Regions from separate parts of the Mesorhizobium sp. M0615 genome, predicted to be linked through region 3. Evidence: predicted binding sites of a transcription regulator. Region 3 holds the regulator's gene; each other region holds the start of a gene.

Region 1 (5,847 bases), on a different contig from region 3:
CTGCCGGCCTCGCTGGGCTTGTCGATGCGGTTTTATAACTAGCAGTCCTTCATCGCACCGCGACAGTGTTGGATCTTTTGAAGTCAGCGGGACAGCACTCCCCTCTGGCCTGCCGGCCATCTCCCCCGCAAGAGGGAGATCAGCCGTTTTGCCCGCGCTCCTGTCTGCAACGCCGGCGATTTTGGCGAAGGCGACGGCGACATCCAATCTCCCCCCTTGAGTGGGAGATGTCCGGCAGGACAGAGGGGAGTGGGAAGGATCGCTACGTCGACGATCTAGACTGCCGAGTGTCCGCTCGCCATCCATAGAGCCAGTCGAGGTCGGCGGCGAGCTTGTCGGGCGAGCGCATGGCCAGGAACAGATTGCGGGCGATCGCCACCGGGCCGGCAGCATGCCAGGCGAGGCGGTTTACGGCCCCACGACGCGCGGCCTTGGCGACACGCGGCCGCCGAAGATTTTCCCAGATTTGAAAACTTCTGGGCAGATCGCCAGGGAAATCGGCGATAGCGTCGGCAAGCGTGATGGCATCTTCGATCGCCATTGCCGCGCCCTGTGCGGCAAACGGCGTCATCGCATGCGCAGCGTCGCCGATCAGCGCGATGCCCCGCGGGCTCGTCCACCGCTGTTGTTCGACGGTGTGGATCGGAAAGGCCGTCCATGGGCCAGCCAGTGCCACAAGCTTCGTCAGGCCCGGCGCGGTGCCGCGCAGGGCAGCCGTGAGGATCGCGGGATCGGCATGGCCCGACCAACCTTCGGCCATGCGCTCACCCTTGGTGAATGCGGCGAGATTGAAGGCCCGGCCTTTGCTGACGGGATAGGCGACCATGTGGAAGCCTGGATGCAGGAACGTGGTGACGCAGTCGGCGGCGCCGATCGCGGCAAAGGCCTCTCCGGCCGCACCGTCGGCCGCGATTGTAGCCCGCCAGGCGAGTTCGCCCGAAAAACGGCTTTTGACGAAGTCCTCGCCTGCGAGTTGCGCCCTGACCGCCGACCAGACGCCGTCGGCGCCGACCAGCAGTTTGCCGCGTGCCTCGATCTCGCGGCCGTCCACTTCGGCGGTCACGGCGACATATTGCGCGTCTTTGACGATGCCGGTCACGCGGGCGCCGGTTATGAGCTCAATCTCTGGCCGTTCCGCCATTTGCGCCAGCAGCGCTGCCTGCAGATCGGCGCGGTGAGCGACGAGATAAGGCGCCTGCCAGCGCGCTTCGGCGGCTTGCCCAAGCGGTACCCGCGCCAGTTCGCGCAGCGTCCCGGCGTCCTTGAGCACGACCGCTTCCGGCCGCAACGCTGCCGGCAGCAGCCGGTCGAGCACGCCGAGTTTTCCAAGAATGCGTGTTGCGTTGGGCGAAAGCTGGATGCCGGCGCCGGCCGCGTCTAGGTGCTGTGCCTGTTCGATCAGCTTTACCGGATAACCCCGTCCGGCGAAGGCAAGGGCAGCGGTCAGCCCGGCGATGCCGGCCCCGGCGATTATGACCTGCCGGGACCTGATGTCTTCCATCGGGCTTGTCGCGGAAGGATCAGGCGGCCTGGTCGATATAAAGGCAACCGGCCGGCAGCGTTTCCGTCGCCCTCAGCTTCGCCGAATAGCGGTAGAGCGTCGAGCAGTAGGGACAGACCTTTTCATTGTCGTCGCCCATGTCGAGGAACACATGCGGGTGGTCGAAGGGCGGGTTGGCGCCGGTGCACATGAATTCCTTGACGCCGATGTCGATTGCCGGATGGCCCGCATCGTTCTGGAAATGGGGAATGGAACCGCCTGCCATCGTCGTCTCCTTGATCTCGTCGAAAAGCATCTGGAACATAACAGGCCTGTTTGCAAGATCGATGAAATGAAACTGTCGCAAAAGCCTGTCAGAGGATACGTTGAGCCGGTTAAGTGCATGTCCCTGAAATCGGAACGGTTTTCGCCGAAGGGTCATGCGCCACAAAAGCGTGTTAGAGGCATGGCACGTCCAGCGGCGCTCCAAGGGACGGTTGGCGGGGGAAGAGCAGGAACCATGAACGAACTGAAGCCGGTGCAGAGCGAATTCATCAATGTCGAGGTGGCGAGCCCCGAGGGCGGCAACCCCGATCGGTTCGTCAACCGTGAGTTCTCCTGGCTGCAGTTCAACCGGCGTGTGCTCGAGGAATCCCAGAACCAGCACCATCCGCTGCTCGAACGCGTCCGTTTCCTGTCGATTTCAGCCGCCAATCTCGACGAATTCTTCATGGTCCGCGTCGCCGGCCTTGCCGGCCAGGTGCGCGAAGGCATTGCGCTCAAGAGCCCCGACGGCCGCACGCCGGAGCAGCAGCTGGAACAATTGCTGCGCGAGGTCGAGCGGCTGCAGGAGGACCAGCAGAACAGCCTTTCGGCGCTGATGTTGCTGCTCAACAAGGAAGGCATTGAGAGCATCACCCGCGATGCACTGACCAAGGATGAGAAAGTCTGGCTGGAAGATCATTTCCAGGACCAGGTCTTCCCGGTCCTGACTCCACTGTCGATCGACCCGGCGCATCCGTTTCCGTTCATTCCCAATCTCGGCTTCTCGATGGCGCTGCAATTGCGCCACCGCAAGAATGGCGAGGAGATGAGCGCGCTTCTGCGCCTGCCGGTGGCGCTGAAGCGCTTCATCCGCCTGCCCGACCGCAAGCAGCACGTTCGCTTCATTCCACTGGAGGAGGCTGTCGGCCTCTATATCGGCAAGCTGTTCCCCGGCTATGAGGTCAAGGGTTCCGGCACCTTCCGCATCATCCGGGACAGCGATATCGAGGTCGAGGAAGAGTCGGAAGATCTCGTGCGCCTGTTCGAGACGGCGCTGAAGCGGCGCCGCCGCGGTTCGGTCATCCGCATCGAATTCGACAAGTCGATGCCCGGTGAATTGCGCGAGTTCGTCGCCGGCGAGCTTGGCGTCTCTTCGAGCCGCATCAGCGTTCTGACCGGCCCGCTGGCGCTCAGCCAGATTTCCGAGATCGTCGCCGTGCCGCGCGACGACCTGAAGTTCACCCCCTACAATCCGCGCTTTCCCGAGCGCATCCGCGAGCATGGCGGCGATTGTTTCGCGGCCATCCGCGAGAAGGACATCGTCGTCCACCACCCCTATGAATCCTTCGACGTGGTGGTCCAGTTCCTGCGCCAGGCAATGGCCGACCCGGAGGTGGTGGCAATCAAGCAGACGCTCTACCGCACCTCCAACGACAGCCCGATCGTGCGCGCCTTGGTCGACGCGGCCGAGGCCGGCAAGTCGGTGACCGCCCTGGTCGAGCTCAAGGCGCGCTTCGACGAGGAAGCCAACATCCGCTGGGCGCGCGACCTCGAACGCGCCGGCGTCCAGGTCGTGTTCGGCTTCCTCGAACTGAAAACCCATGCGAAAATGTCGCTCGTGGTGCGGCGTGAGGACGGCAAGCTGCGCAACTATGTACATCTCGGCACCGGCAACTACCATCCGGTGACCGCGCGCATCTACACCGACCTGTCCTTCTTCACCACCGATCCGACGATCGCGCGCGATGTCGCCCAGCTGTTCAACTTCATCACCGGCTACGCCGAGCCGACCGATGAGATGCGGATCGCCATCTCGCCGTTTACGCTGCGCAGCCGTATCCTCAAGCACATTGCCGACGAGGTCGCCTACGCGCTGGCTGGCCGTCCGGCGCGCATCTGGATGAAGATGAACGCGCTCGTCGATCCCAACATCATCGACGCGCTCTATGACGCCAGCCGTGCCGGCGTCGAGATCGATCTCGTCGTGCGGGGCATCTGCTGCCTGCGGCCGCAGGTGCCCGGCCTGTCGGAAAACATCAGGGTCAAGTCGATCGTCGGCCGCTTCCTCGAACACAGCCGCATCTACTGCTTCGGCAACGGCCATGGCCTGCCGTCGGACGAGGCGATCGTCTACATCGCCTCGGCCGACTTGATGCCACGCAATCTCGACCGCCGCGTCGAGACCATGGTGCCGATCACTAATCCGACGGTGCATGAACAGATCCTTGGCCAGATCATGCTGGGCAACATCATGGACAACCAGCAAAGTTTCGACGTATTGGCTGACGGAACCTCCCGGCGCGTCGTGCTGGAGGAGGGTGAGGAACCGTTCAACGCGCAGGAATATTTCATGACCAATCCGAGCCTGTCGGGACGGGGTGACGCGCTGAAGTCGCATGCGCCCAAGCGCATCGCGCAGTTCAAGCGTCGCAAGAAGAACACCGGCTGATGATTTCAACGTCCCAAGGCCGGCTGCAGGATCGCCGGCCGCTGTCCATCATCGACATCGGCTCGAACTCGATCCGCCTTGTCGTCTATGAAGGGCTGGCGCGCTCGCCTACCTTGCTGTTTAACGAAAAGATGCTGGCCGGTCTCGGCCGCGGCATCGTTTCGACCGGCAAGCTCGATCCCGAGGCGGTGACGCGCTCGATGGAGGAGTTCCGCCGTTTCCGCGCGCTCTCCGACCAGGCGGGTGCGGAGCACATGTTTGTGCTGGCAACGGCCGCGGCCCGCGAAGCGATCAACGGACCCGACTTCATCCACCGCGCCCAGGATGTGCTCAAGACCGAGATCCGCGTGCTCACTGGCCGGCAGGAGGCGCATTATTCAGCGCTTGGCGTCATTTCGGGCTTCCACCCCGCCAATGGCATTGCCGGCGATCTTGGCGGCGGCAGCCTGGAGCTTATCGACATCAATGGCGAGGCGATCGGCGACGGCATCACGCTGCCGCTGGGTGGCCTGCGGCTGCAGGACATGGCCAGGAATTCGCTCGCCCAGGCGGCAAAGATCACCCGCGACGAACTGGCGCGCGCCAAATTGTTGAAGGGCGGGCTGGGACGGCCCTTTTACGCCGTTGGCGGCACCTGGCGAAACCTTGCCCGGCTGCACATGGAAATGACCAACTACCCGCTTGGCGTCATGCACCACTATGAGATCGGTGTCGAAAGCGCCGCCAATTTCCTGAAGCAGGTGGCGAAAGGCGAGATCGAGAAGGTCAAGGGCATCGAAGGCGTGTCGAAGAACCGCCGTTCGCTGCTGCCCTATGGCGCGGTCGTGCTGCAGGAGATCATGGCGGCGATGCAGCCGTCGAAGATCATCGTCTCGGCATTGGGCGTGCGCGAAGGGTTTCTCTATTCGCTGCTCGACCCTGCCGAGCAGAAGGCCGATCCGCTGGTCTCCGCTTCGGAGGAACTGGCGCGGCTGCGGTCGCGCTCGGTCACCCATGCGCATGAGCTTGTCGAATGGACGGACAAGACCTTTGCCGCCTTCGGCATCGACGAGACGGAGGATGAGGCGCGCTATCGCCACGCTGCCTGTCTGCTGGCCGATATAGGCTGGCGCGCACACCCGGAATATCGCGGCAAGCAGTCGCTCAACATCATTGCCCACGCCTCCTTCATCGGCGTCGATCACCCCGGCCGTGCCTTCCTGGCGCTGGTCGGCCTGTTCCGCCACGAAGGCGTGTTCAACGATGCGGCGCCGGAAATCCGCGGCCTGGCGACGCCGCGCTATCTCGATCGCGCCCGCATCCTGGCGGCGGTGCTGCGCGTCGTCTATCTGCTGACTGCGGCCATGCCCGGCGTCATGCCGCGGCTGAAATGGGAAAACCGCGGCAATGGCACGTTGGCGCTGGTGCTGCCGGCCTCACTTTCCGATCTTTACGGCGAACGCCCGGCCGGACGGCTGGCGCAACTGGCGCGGATCACCAACCGCCGTCTGGTGCTGGCGGTCGAGGGTGGGCAGAGCGTGTCGGTGAAGTAGGCGCGGCCTGACAGCAAAACCATGTCGTCGTCGGCCTCGCGTTCGAGGACCGGCTTCCTCAATCCGTCGCTGCTTCGCACCGCCACCTTCCCCCTCCGGAGGGAAAGGAAGGGAGCCTCGTT
Region 2 (5,847 bases), on a different contig from region 3:
CCCGAACAGGTCGTTCACTTCCTTGAAGCGGTCGAGGTCTAGCAGCAGCAGCGCAAGATGCCCGCCCTTGCCGCCGCGGTCCATTGCGGCAATTTCGGCCTCGAGCCGGCCGGAGAAACTGCGGCGGTTGGGGAGCCCGGTCAGCGGGTCGAAATGGGCGAGGCGCAGGATCTCCTGCTCGGCCTTCCTGCGTTCGCGGATGTCGCGCACGGCGACAACGCTGTGCCGCTTGCCGCAATAGTCGATGCTCCTGGCGATAAGTTCGACGGGGATGGTGGCGCCGTCATGGGCTCTGAGTTCGGCTTCCTGTGCCAGTCCGCTGCAGTCGGACATGCCGGCCGCCGTGCGTTCGCCGAAGAGGTCGCCAAGCAGCATCGCGTTCAGCACTTCCGGCGCAATGCCGGTGAGTGCCGCGATGCTGTCATTGGCGCTGACGATGCGGGCGCCGTCGCAGACGATCAGCCCCTCGACGGCGGCGTTGGCGAGGCCGTGCATGCGCTCGGCCTCGAGCTTGTGACGCCGGAAGCGAAGGTCGATCCACAATGCTGCGGCTGAAAGCACCAGGATAGCCATGCTGACTGCAGCGGCGGCGAAGGCCTGCGACACCGGTTCGACCGTGAACTGCGATATCTCGATGGAGGAGTCCGGGAAGATCGACACCGCGCCCATGGCGATGAAGTGCAGGCTGCAGATCGCCAGCGTCAACAGGATGGCGGCGGCGATTGTGGCCTGCATGGACGGCCGTCGCAACACGACCAGCAGCGCCAGCGCGGCGAGGGTGACGCCTGTCAGCACCGAGACGCCGACCAGCAGCGGGTTCCAGACGATGCGCCCTTCGACCTCGAAGGCGGCCATGCCGATATAGTGCATGGCGGCGATACCAGCGCCGAGGACCGCGCCGCCGACCAGAGGGTAGTCGATGCCCCGGCGCAAGGTGGCGATCCACATGCCCGCAGCGGTCAGGGCGACGGAACCGGCGAGCGAAAGCGCCGACATTTCCGTATTGTAGGCGTTGGGGATTCCGGGAGAAAAGGCAAGCATTGCGATGAAGTGCGTCGCCCAGATACCGAAGCCGGTGGAAGTGGCTGCTATCATCAGCCAGGTATAGCGGTTGCGCTCGCTCGAGCGGTCGACATGGCGAAGCAGGTTGACCGCCGAGAAGGAAGAAATACCGCAAATGAGCGCTGCCAGTGCGACCAGTCTCAGATCGTGCTCATGCACGATACAATTATAGACCGTCAGCATCTCGCCCCACCTGCTCTCCCACAGCAATCAAGCCGTCCACTTGATTAGTATGCCGCGCTTGACGAAGAATCGGTTATGCGAACTACAACTACAGCGGGTTTTTCGGGTTGTACCTTGCGGCGATCCTGTCTCATTCCAGACGCACGGTTACAGCAGCGCCTGGCGCGATGCCGCTCGGCCGATCTCGATCTGGCCGAGCGCCGGTATGGCGGCCGCACGGTGCAGGTGCGTGGCGCTGTCACGCGGGCCCTTCACGCATCGCTGGGCGGTCGGCGATCCTTGCAGGCCCACCGCGCCCATGTATCGCTGAGCCGGCTTGGCATTTGTCTCTGTCCTCGTTGCAGAGCGAGGGGGCGCGAAGTTAGCCGGGTATGAAATTCACGAAACAGCAACAAATCCGTTGTCCGATTGTCATCAGCGACACATATTGCCTTTGCGGGAGTGCCCCTTTCGCCAATGACAAACGGGAGATGAAACATGAAGTTGTTCGGCTTTGCGGCCGGTGTTGCCGCCACCTTGACCCTGCTTTCCACCACCTCCGCCTTCGCCGCCACCCAGATCAGTTGGTGGCATGCCATGACCGGCGCGAATGCCGAGGTGGTCGACAAGATCGCCAAGGATTTCAATGCCAGCCAGAGCGACTATGAAATTCTCCCTGTTTTCAAGGGCACCTATCCCGAAACGCTGAATGCCGGCATCGCTGCCTATCGTGCGGGGCAAGCGCCCGACATCATCCAGGTGTTCGACGTGGGTACCGGCGTCATGATGGCAGCCGAAGGTGCGATCAAACCGGTGGCCGATGTGCTAACCAGCGCCGGCGTGACCTTCGACAAGAGCCAGTATTTGCCCGGCATCGTCGGTTACTATTCGAAGCCGGACGGGACCATGCTGTCCTTCCCCTATAATTCCTCGTCGCCCATCCTCTACTACAACAAGGATATTTTCCAGAAGGCCGGGCTTGATGTGAACAACCCGCCAAAGACCTGGAACGAGGTGTGGGAAGCCGCCAAGAAGATCAACGCGAGCGGCGCCGCTTCCTGCGGCTATACCTCGACCTGGTTGACCTGGATCCACCTTGAGGCCTTCGCGGCCTGGAACGACGTTTCCTATGGCACCAACCAGAACGGACTTGCCGGAACCGACGTCGAGCTCAAGATCAATGCGCCGATCTTCGTCAATCATTTCCAGGCGCTCGCCGATCTGGCCAAGGACGGCACCTTCAAATATGGCGGCCGTACATCCGAAGCCAAGCAGATCTTCCTTGCCGGAGAATGCGGCATCTTCACCGAATCGTCGGGGGGTCTCGGTGACATCGTCAAGTCGGGCATGAACTACGGCATCGGCCAGCTTCCCTATGATAGTGACGCCAAGGGCGCGCCCCAGAACACCACGCCGGGCGGCGCCAGCCTGTGGGTGTTCGGCAACAAATCGGACGAGGAATACAAGGGCGTCGCGGCGTTCTTCTCCTACCTGTCCAAGACCGAAGTGCAGGAGTATCTGCACCAGAAGTCGGGTTATCTGCCGGTGACGCTCGCTGCCTATGAGGCGACCAAGAAGTCCGGCTTCTATGACAAGAATCCGGGCCGTGAGACGCCGATCCTGCAGATGCTGGGCAAGGCGCCGACCGAGAACTCGAAGGGCGTGCGCCTCGTCAACCTGCCGCAGGTGCGCGACATCGAGAACGAGGAGTTCGAGAAGATGCTGGCCGGCCAGCAGACTGCGCAGCAGGCGCTCGACAACGCGGTCGCACGCGGCAACAAGGCGATTCAGGAAGCGATCGGAAATTGAAGCGATTTGTCAGTTGAACCTCGTCCACGCGGACCCGCGTGGACGACTTCCTGAACAGCGAGGGAACCACACTGTCTCCACGCGTCGTCTTTCCCAACAAGACCCTGCCTTACCTGCTGGTGGCGCCGCAACTCGCCATTACGCTGATCTTTTTCTACTGGCCGACGGGGCAGGCGCTCTACCAGTCGATGCTTAGGGAAGACCCGTTCGGGCTGAAGAGCAAGTTCGTCGGGCTCGCCAATTTTCGCAAGGTGCTGGCCGACCCGGCCTACCTCAACTCGATCAAAGTTACGCTGGTGTTCTCTCTGGCGACCGCGATGGTCGCCATGGGTGTGGCCCTGTTGCTTGCCGTCATGGCCGAGAAGGTGGTGCGCGGCAAAGGCCTTTATCGCACGCTGCTGATCTGGCCGTATGCGGTGGCGCCGGCGATTGCCGGCATGTTGTGGCTGTTTCTGTTCAACCCCTCGATCGGTTCGCTGGCCTACGCCTTGAGAGGTCTCGGCATTGCCTGGGATCCTTTGCTTAACGGCAACCAAGCCATGATCCTGCTGGTGTCTGCGGCTGCCTGGAAGCAGATCAGCTACAATTTCCTGTTCTTCGTCGCCGGGCTGCAGGCGGTGCCGAAGACGTTGATAGAGGCGGCGGCCATGGACGGCGCCGGGGAGACGAAGCGCTTCTGGACCATCGTCTTCCCGCTGCTCGCGCCGACGACCTTCTTCCTGCTGGTCGTCAACACGGTCTATGCGCTGTTCGACACTTTCGGTATCGTCCATGCCGTCACCGGCGGCGGGCCGGGCAAGGCCACCGAGACGCTGGTCTACAAGGTCTACAATGACGGTTTCGTCAATTTGATCCTTGGCGATTCGGCCGCGCAGTCGGTCATCCTGATGGTCATCGTCATCTCACTCACGGCCATCCAGTTCCGCTATGTGGAACGCAAAGTCCACTACGGTTGAGCGCGAGCGATGATTGGTCAGTCCCCGCTTCGCGCCCTCATCGCCCACGCCGTGCTCATCCTGGGCATCCTGATCGTCGCTTTCCCGATCTACTACACCTTCGTTGCCTCCACGCAGACGCTGCAGACCATCCTCAAGCCGCCATTGCCTCTTTTGCCCGGCGACCAGGTCTGGAACAATTACAGCGAGGCGCTGTTCGGCGGTGTCGGCCGCATCGGCGGCGTCAGTGTCGGCCGATTGCTGCTCAACACCACGATCATGGCGCTCGGCATCGCGGTGGGGAAGATTTTCATCTCGATCCTTTCGGCCTATGCGATCGTGTTCTTCCGTTTTCCGCTTCGGATGGTCTTCTTCTGGCTGATCTTCATCACACTGATGCTTCCCGTCGAGGTGCGCATCCTGCCGACCTACAAGGTGATGGTCGATCTCGGCATGATCGACACCTATGCCGGCCTGATCATTCCGCTGATCGCCTCGGCCACCGCCACGCTTCTGTTTCGCCAGTTCTTCATGACCATCCCAGGTGAGTTGGTGGAAGCGGCGCGTGTCGACGGCGCCGGACCATGGCGCTTCTTTTTCGACATCCTGCTGCCGCTGTCGCGCACCAACATCGCAGCACTGTTCGTCATCCTCTTCATCTATGGCTGGACGCAGTACCTGTGGCCGCTGCTCGTCACCAACAGCAACGACATGAACACCATCGTCATCGCACTTAGAAAGATGGTCTCCTTCGCCGATGCCGATACCCAATGGCATCTGGTCATGGTCACCGCGATGCTGGCCATACTGCCGCCGATCCTGATCGTGGTGCTGATGCAACGCTGGTTCGTGCGCGGACTTGTCGATTCCGAAAAGTGAGAAGCCGATGGCGACCGTCGATCTGAAGGATGTGAAGAAGGTCTATCCCAGCGGCGTCGAGGCGGTGAGGGGTGTCTCCATCGCCATTCCCGACAAGGAGCTTTGCGTGCTGGTTGGGCCGTCCGGCTGCGGCAAGTCCACGCTGCTGCGGATGATCGCCGGGCTTGAGACCATTTCTTCCGGCACCGTCGCCATCGACGGCAAGATCGTCAACACGATCGGTCCGACCGAGCGCGACATCGCCATGGTGTTCCAGAACTATGCGCTCTATCCACATATGAAGGTCTACGACAACATGGCCTACGGGTTGCGCAACCGGGGTACTCCCAAGGACGAGATCGACAGCAGGGTTCGCTCGACCGCCAAGGTGCTGGAGCTCACGGCGCTGCTCGACCGGCGCCCGCGCGAGCTTTCCGGCGGCCAGCGCCAGCGCGTGGCCATGGGTCGCGCAATCGTGCGCAATCCAAAAGTCTTCCTGTTCGACGAACCGCTTTCCAACCTCGACGCCAAACTGCGCGGCCAGATGCGGGTCGAAATAAAGAATTTGCAGCGCTCGCTCGGTGTCACCTCGGTCTACGTCACCCACGACCAGCTTGAGGCGATGACGCTGGCCGATATTCTCGTCGTCATGAATGGCGGGTTGGTCGAGCAGACGGGCGCGCCGCTCGACATCTACGAGAAGCCGGCATCGACCTTCGTCGCCTCCTTCATCGGAGCGCCGCCGATGAACCTTCTGCCTCTTTCGCAAGGACCGGCTGGTCCGGCGCTGACCGACGGCAAGACGGTTGACTTCGCGCCTACGAACGCCGCCACGCTTGGCTTCCGCCCTGAGGATGCCGACGTCACCTTCAGTGCCGAGGCATCATCCGGCGCGCTTATTCTGCCTGCGGCGGTCGAGGCGGTCGAACCTGTGGGAGCCGAAAGCTTTCTTCACTGTGCCGCCGGCGGCAACCGCATCGTCGTGCGTGTGGCCGGCCGCGCCACGGCCAAACCCGGCGAT
Region 3 (5,847 bases):
CGCGGTGCCGCGCGCAATGCGTGACGGCTCGCTCGGCCTCGGCGCCACGCGCTCCGAGACGATCAAGCGGGTGATCCTGCCGGCGGCACTGCCCGGCATCGTCGGCGCCATCCTGTTGACGGCGTCGCGCGCCATCGGCGAGACGATGATCGTCGTGCTGGCGGCGGGCGTCGCCGCCAATCTGACGGCCAATCCGTTCGAGGCGATGACGACCATCACCGTCAAGATCGTCAACCAGCTGACCGGCGATCTCGAGTTCAACTCGCCGCAGACGCTGGTCGCCTTCGCGCTCGGCCTGACGCTGTTCGCGCTGACGCTGGTGATGAACATCGTCGCCCTCTACATCGTGCGCAAGTACCGGGAGCAGTACGAATGACCGACATCCCCCTGGACACGATGGCGGGTGCCGTCGCGCGTCCGCGCCGCGACATCGGGCTGAAGGCGCGCTATGCCGCCGAACGCCGGTTCCGCATCTATGGCGTGATTGCGATCTCGGTCGGCCTGGCGTTCCTGGCCATCATGCTGATCACCATCGTCTCGAAAGGCTACACCGCCTTCTGGCAGACGACGGTGACGCTTCCGATCACCTTCGATGAGAAGGTCATCGACCCCTCGAACAAGCGTGCCACAGACCCGAATGTGCTGATCAAGGCGAACTATCCCAAGCTCGCCGAAAACGCGCTGGTGGCCAAGCTCGGCATCGATCCGGCCAACAAGCCGATGATGCTGAAGCTCAAGGGCTTCCTGTCGGAAGGCGCGCGGGTCCAGCTGCGCGACATCCTCTCCGCCGATCCCTCGGTGATCGGCACGACGCGCGATGTCGACATCCTGGCTGCCGCCAATCTCGACTCGGCCTTCAAGGGCCAGATCGACCTCGGCGTCGATGAAGCGCGCCGCAAGGTGTCCAACCAGCAGATCGACTGGATGAACAAACTCAAGGCCGACGGCGTGATGGCCGAGCATTTCAACACCGGCCTGTTCACCTATGGCGCCTCCAGCCGGCCCGAAACGTCGGGCATGGGCGTGGCGATCATCGGCTCGTTCTACATGATGGTGATCGTGCTGTTGCTGGCGCTGCCGATCGGCGTCGCCGCCTCGATCTATCTCGAGGAATTCGCCAAGAAGAACCGCTTCACCGACCTGATCGAGGTCAACATCAACAATCTGGCGGCTGTGCCGTCGATCGTCTTCGGCCTGCTCGGCCTTGCCGTGTTCATCAACTTCCTCGGCATGCCGCGCTCAGCTTCCTTCGTCGGCGGCCTGGTGCTGACGCTGATGACGCTGCCGACCATCATCATCGCCACGCGCGCCGCCCTTGCCGCGGTGCCGCCGTCGATCCGCTCGGCAGCGCTCGGGCTCGGCGCCTCCAAGATGCAGATGGTGTTCCACCACATCCTGCCGCTTGCCGCCCCAGGCATCCTTACCGGCACCATCATCGGCCTGGCGCGTGCGCTCGGCGAGACAGCACCGCTGCTCTTGATCGGCATGGTCGCTTTCGTCGCCGATTATCCGACGACGCCTTTCGATCCGGCGACCGCGCTGCCGGTGCAGATCTACATGTGGGCAAACGAGGCTGAGCGCGCTTTTGTCGAGCGCATGTCCGGCGCCATCATCATCCTGCTCGTCTTCCTCATGGCCATGAACATCACCGCGATCGTGCTTCGGCGCCGGTTCGAGCGGCGCTGGTAGAAAAAAGGCAATTTGGTATGAACATCATGACCGAACAGTCCCTTGAGAATGCAGTGGGCGACAAAATGAACGCCAAGTCGAACGAAGTCATCAAGATGCGCGGCGACAAGGTCGGCGTCTTCTACGGCGAGAAGCAGGCGTTGTTCGACGTCAATCTCGACGTCCGCCAGAACCAGGTGACGGCGCTGATCGGCCCGTCCGGCTGCGGCAAGTCGACCTTCCTGCGCTGCCTCAACCGCATGAACGACACCATCGATTCGGCGCGGGTGACCGGCAAGATCACGCTCGATGAAGACGACATCTACGACAAGAACATCGATGTCGTCGAACTGCGCGCCCGCGTCGGCATGGTGTTCCAGAAACCCAACCCGTTCCCGAAGTCGATCTACGAGAACGTCGCCTACGGCCCGCGCATCCATGGGCTGGCCAAGCGCAAGTCCGACATGGACCAGATCGTCGAGCAGAGCCTGAAGAAGGCTGCGATCTGGAACGAGGTCAAGGACCGCCTGCAGGAGCCCGGCACCGGCCTGTCCGGCGGCCAGCAGCAGCGCCTGTGCATCGCGCGCGCCATCGCCGTGTCGCCGGAGGTGATCCTGATGGACGAGCCCTGCTCGGCGCTCGATCCGATCGCCACCGCCCGTGTCGAGGAGCTGATCGACGAACTGCGCCAGAACTACACGATCGTCATCGTCACCCACTCGATGCAGCAGGCGGCGCGCGTGTCGCAGCGCACGGCGATGTTCCATCTCGGCTATCTCGTCGAGGAGGGCGCCACCGACAAGATGTTCACCAACCCCGACGACAAGCGCACCCAGGACTACATTACCGGCCGCTTCGGCTGAGCCGTCCGGCGGGTGAATTTTCAGGCACGAGGACCAAGATCATGGGTGAACATACCGTCGCCTCCTTCGATGAAGAGCTCGGGCAGATCAGCAAGCTGATCCGCGACATGGGCGATCTGGCAGGCTCGATGGTCAGCGGCTCGACCAGGGCGCTGCTCAATTCGGACAATGCGCTGGCACAGCGTGTCGTTTCCGACGACGCCATCATGGATGCGCGCCAGCGCGAACTGGACGACCGCGCCATCACGCTGATCGCCAAGCGCCAGCCGATGGCCAACGATCTGCGCGCCGTGGTCGGCTCGATCCGCATGGCCGGCGACCTCGAGCGCATCGGCGATCTCGCCAAGAACATCGCCAAACGCGTCGGCACCGTGGGCTTGAGCGTCACGCCGCGCGACCTCTCGCACTCCATCGATGCCATGGCGCAGCTGGTGCTGATCCAGGTGCAAGGCGTCGTCGAGGAATATGCCGCCACCGATGCGGCAGCTCTTGCAAAACTCAGGAATGACGACGAGCGCATCGACGTCAAATACACGTCCGTGTTTCGTGAGCTCTTGACCTACATGATGGAAGACCCTCGCAACATCACCGCCTGCACGCATCTCTTGTTCTGCGCCAAGAATCTTGAGCGCATCGGCGATCATGTCACCAACATCGCCGAAAATGCGTATTATGTGCTGACCGGCCAGCAATTGCCCGCCAATCGTCCGAAGCAGGACGAGACGGCGATGGCCACGCCGGCCTGATGAGGGTGAACTGCCTATGATCGCGCCACGCATCATGGTCGTGGAGGACGAGGAGCCGCTAGGCGTGCTCCTCCGCTACAACCTCGAATCCGAAGGCTATCACGTCGAGGTGGTGACACGCGGCGACGAGGCCGAGATCCGCCTGCAGGAAAACGTGCCCGATCTCCTGGTGCTCGACTGGATGGTGCCCGCTGTTTCCGGCATCGAGCTCTGCCGGCGGCTTAGAGTGCGGCCCGAAACCGAGCGGCTGCCGATCATCATGCTGACCGCGCGCAGTGAGGAAAGCGATCGCGTGCGCGGCCTGTCCACCGGTGCCGACGACTATCTGGTCAAGCCATTCTCGACGCCGGAGTTCATGGCGCGCGTGAAGGCGCTGCTGCGCCGGGCCAAGCCGGAAGTGCTGTCCAGCGTGCTCAAGGTCGGCGACATCGTGCTCGACCGCGAGTCGCACCGTGTCTACCGCAAGAAGAGCGAGATCAGGCTCGGACCGACCGAGTTCCGGCTGCTCGAATTCATGATGCGCCATCCCGGCCGCGTGTTCTCGCGCAGCCAGCTGCTCGACAATGTCTGGGGCGAGACGATCTACATCGACGAGCGAACCGTCGACGTCCATGTCGGGCGCTTACGCAAAGCGGTCAACAACGGCCGCATGCCGGATGTCATCCGTACCATTCGCGGCGCCGGCTACGCGATCAGGGAAGACTAGGATGCTGCGCGTCGCGCCGTTGCCGGCCATTCAGGCGACATGCTTGCCGGATTTCGCCTGAATGCCCGGCGCGAAAATCTCCTGATCGACGAAGCCGAGCGCGCGCATGGCACAGCCTTCGCGGATCAGCGGCAGCTCGTTGGGCTCGGTGTCGAAGGAGATCGACTTCGAGTGCTGGCCGCCGGCGGTCTGGGCGATCGCTTCGCGCAATGCCGGCTCGATCAGGTCGAAGGCGGCGGCGCTGACGCCAACCATGGCGACAGGCGCCGGGTCGATCAGCGCAAACAGGCTGCCGAGGCCGAAGCCGAGCGCCTCACCGGCCTTGCGATAGGCTTCGCGCTCCGGGCCATCGGTTTCGCGGGCGCGCGCGGCGAGTGCGCGCATATCAGCGTCGCCGATATCGACCGGCTCGGCATCTTCGCTCATCATTTTGGCGCTGCGCCAGATGGCGTAGTTTCCGGCATAGGCCTCGACGCAGCCGCGCCGCCCGCAGCGGCAGAGCGCGCCGCCCGGACGGTGGATCATGTGGCCGAACTCGCCGCCCGAGGAATGGGTGCCGGTGAACAGTTCGCCTTTCAGCACCAGCCCCATGCCGATGCCGTGCGACAAGAGGATCGCGATGAAATTGTCGCGGTAGCGCTCGGGCTGGCGCCATTGCAGGGCCACCGCCATCATATTGCAGTCGTTCTCCATGGTGGCAGGAATGCCGAATTCCGCTTCCAACATGTCGGCGAAGGCAATGTCGGTCAGTGGCGTGATTGGCGACCACAGCATGGCCCGCGCCTGCGAATCGGTGATGCCCTGGATGCCCATGGCAATGCGGGCGATGCTCTGGACATCGAGGTCCGGGTCCGCGAGACGCCGCCCGACGATTGCTACGCATTCGCCGATCAGCTCGTCGCGCGGCATGGTCAGCGTGTCGAGCCGGCGCTGTTCTTCCGCGACCACCTGGCCGGCATAGTCGATGACGGTGACGGAGAGGAAGTTCAGCGACAGCACCACGGTCATGACCGCCGCCGCTTCCGGGTTGAGGCCAAGGCCGACCTGCGGCCGGCCGCGTTTCAGCGAGCCGGTCTCGCCAGGCTTGCCTTCAATCAGGATGCCTTCTTGAATTAGATCAGACGAGATTGCCGATATCGTCGAATGGCTGAGGCCGGTGGTCGCCGCAATCTCGGTCCGCGACGGCTGGCCGGCCCGGCGCACGGCCGAAATCACCATCGCACGGTTGCGACGGCGCAGATCGTCGTGGCGGATCCCAACCGACATTTGTTTTCCTCCCGGCCTCCTCGCGCCTCATGATAGTGAAGGCGTTCGACGGCACCAGCCAAATATTGGCAGACGCCGGCAGCCCTGTCATTGTTTATTGCGGAGCTCGAAAAAATTCGGCAACGCCATCAGAATCCATCATAATCGATGTTGACAGTGCCTTATCATTGAACCAGTATTTTTTCGAGGCTCGAAAAAATGGAGCCTCTTTGTGCAGGCCTTCGGGCCGGTTTTGTCGCGCCGTGGGCGGCGCAGGGAGGGTTATAATGAACAGATTTGCAGCCGCCATGCTGGCGGGTGTCGCCATGTCGCTGGCGCTGATGTCGGTCGCGCAGGCGAAGGACAAGGTCATCGGCGTGTCGTGGTCGAACTTCCAGGAAGAGCGCTGGAAGACCGACGAGGCGGCGATGAAAACGGCGATCGAAGCCGCCGGCGACAAGTACATTTCGGCCGACGCGCAGTCCAATCCCGGCAAGCAGCTGACCGACGTCGAAAGCCTGATCTCGCAGGGCGCCAACTCGCTGATCATCTTGGCGCAGGACGCCTCGGCCATCGGCCCGGCGGTGCAGAAGGCGCTGGACGAAGGCATTCCGGTCGT

What was found. Region 3 encodes PhoB, which activates phosphate uptake and scavenging genes when phosphate is short. Its sites were predicted from a motif close to TGTCATNNANCTGTCAT; they were not measured.
Region 1: the regulator PhoB is predicted to act here: its motif matches at 1,829-1,845, upstream of NKI46_RS22120 (RNA degradosome polyphosphate kinase).
Region 2: the regulator PhoB is predicted to act here: its motif matches at 1,644-1,660, upstream of ugpB (sn-glycerol-3-phosphate ABC transporter substrate-binding protein UgpB).

Annotation. Positions count from the first base shown of each region.
Region 1 covers NZ_JAMYQI010000012.1:52,658-58,504, forward strand. Annotated here, with positions in the region: gene NKI46_RS22105 (TIGR02117 family protein) at 1-42, shown strand, start outside; gene NKI46_RS22110 (FAD-dependent monooxygenase) at 263-1,501, opposite strand; gene NKI46_RS22115 (zinc-finger domain-containing protein) at 1,521-1,766, opposite strand; gene NKI46_RS22120 (RNA degradosome polyphosphate kinase) at 2,001-4,193, shown strand; gene ppx (exopolyphosphatase) at 4,193-5,725, shown strand.
Region 2 covers NZ_JAMYQI010000008.1:113,701-119,547, forward strand. Annotated here, with positions in the region: gene NKI46_RS15740 (bifunctional diguanylate cyclase/phosphodiesterase) at 1-1,245, opposite strand, end outside; gene ugpB (sn-glycerol-3-phosphate ABC transporter substrate-binding protein UgpB) at 1,723-3,033, shown strand; gene ugpA (sn-glycerol-3-phosphate ABC transporter permease UgpA) at 3,105-3,989, shown strand; gene ugpE (sn-glycerol-3-phosphate ABC transporter permease UgpE) at 3,999-4,847, shown strand; gene NKI46_RS15760 (sn-glycerol-3-phosphate import ATP-binding protein UgpC) at 4,855-5,847, shown strand, end outside.
Region 3 covers NZ_JAMYQI010000010.1:324,828-330,674, forward strand. Annotated here, with positions in the region: gene pstC (phosphate ABC transporter permease subunit PstC) at 1-376, shown strand, start outside; gene pstA (phosphate ABC transporter permease PstA) at 373-1,689, shown strand; gene pstB (phosphate ABC transporter ATP-binding protein PstB) at 1,707-2,531, shown strand; gene phoU (phosphate signaling complex protein PhoU) at 2,573-3,277, shown strand; gene phoB (phosphate regulon transcriptional regulator PhoB) at 3,294-3,983, shown strand; gene NKI46_RS20120 (ROK family protein) at 4,014-5,249, opposite strand; gene xylF (D-xylose ABC transporter substrate-binding protein) at 5,516-5,847, shown strand, end outside.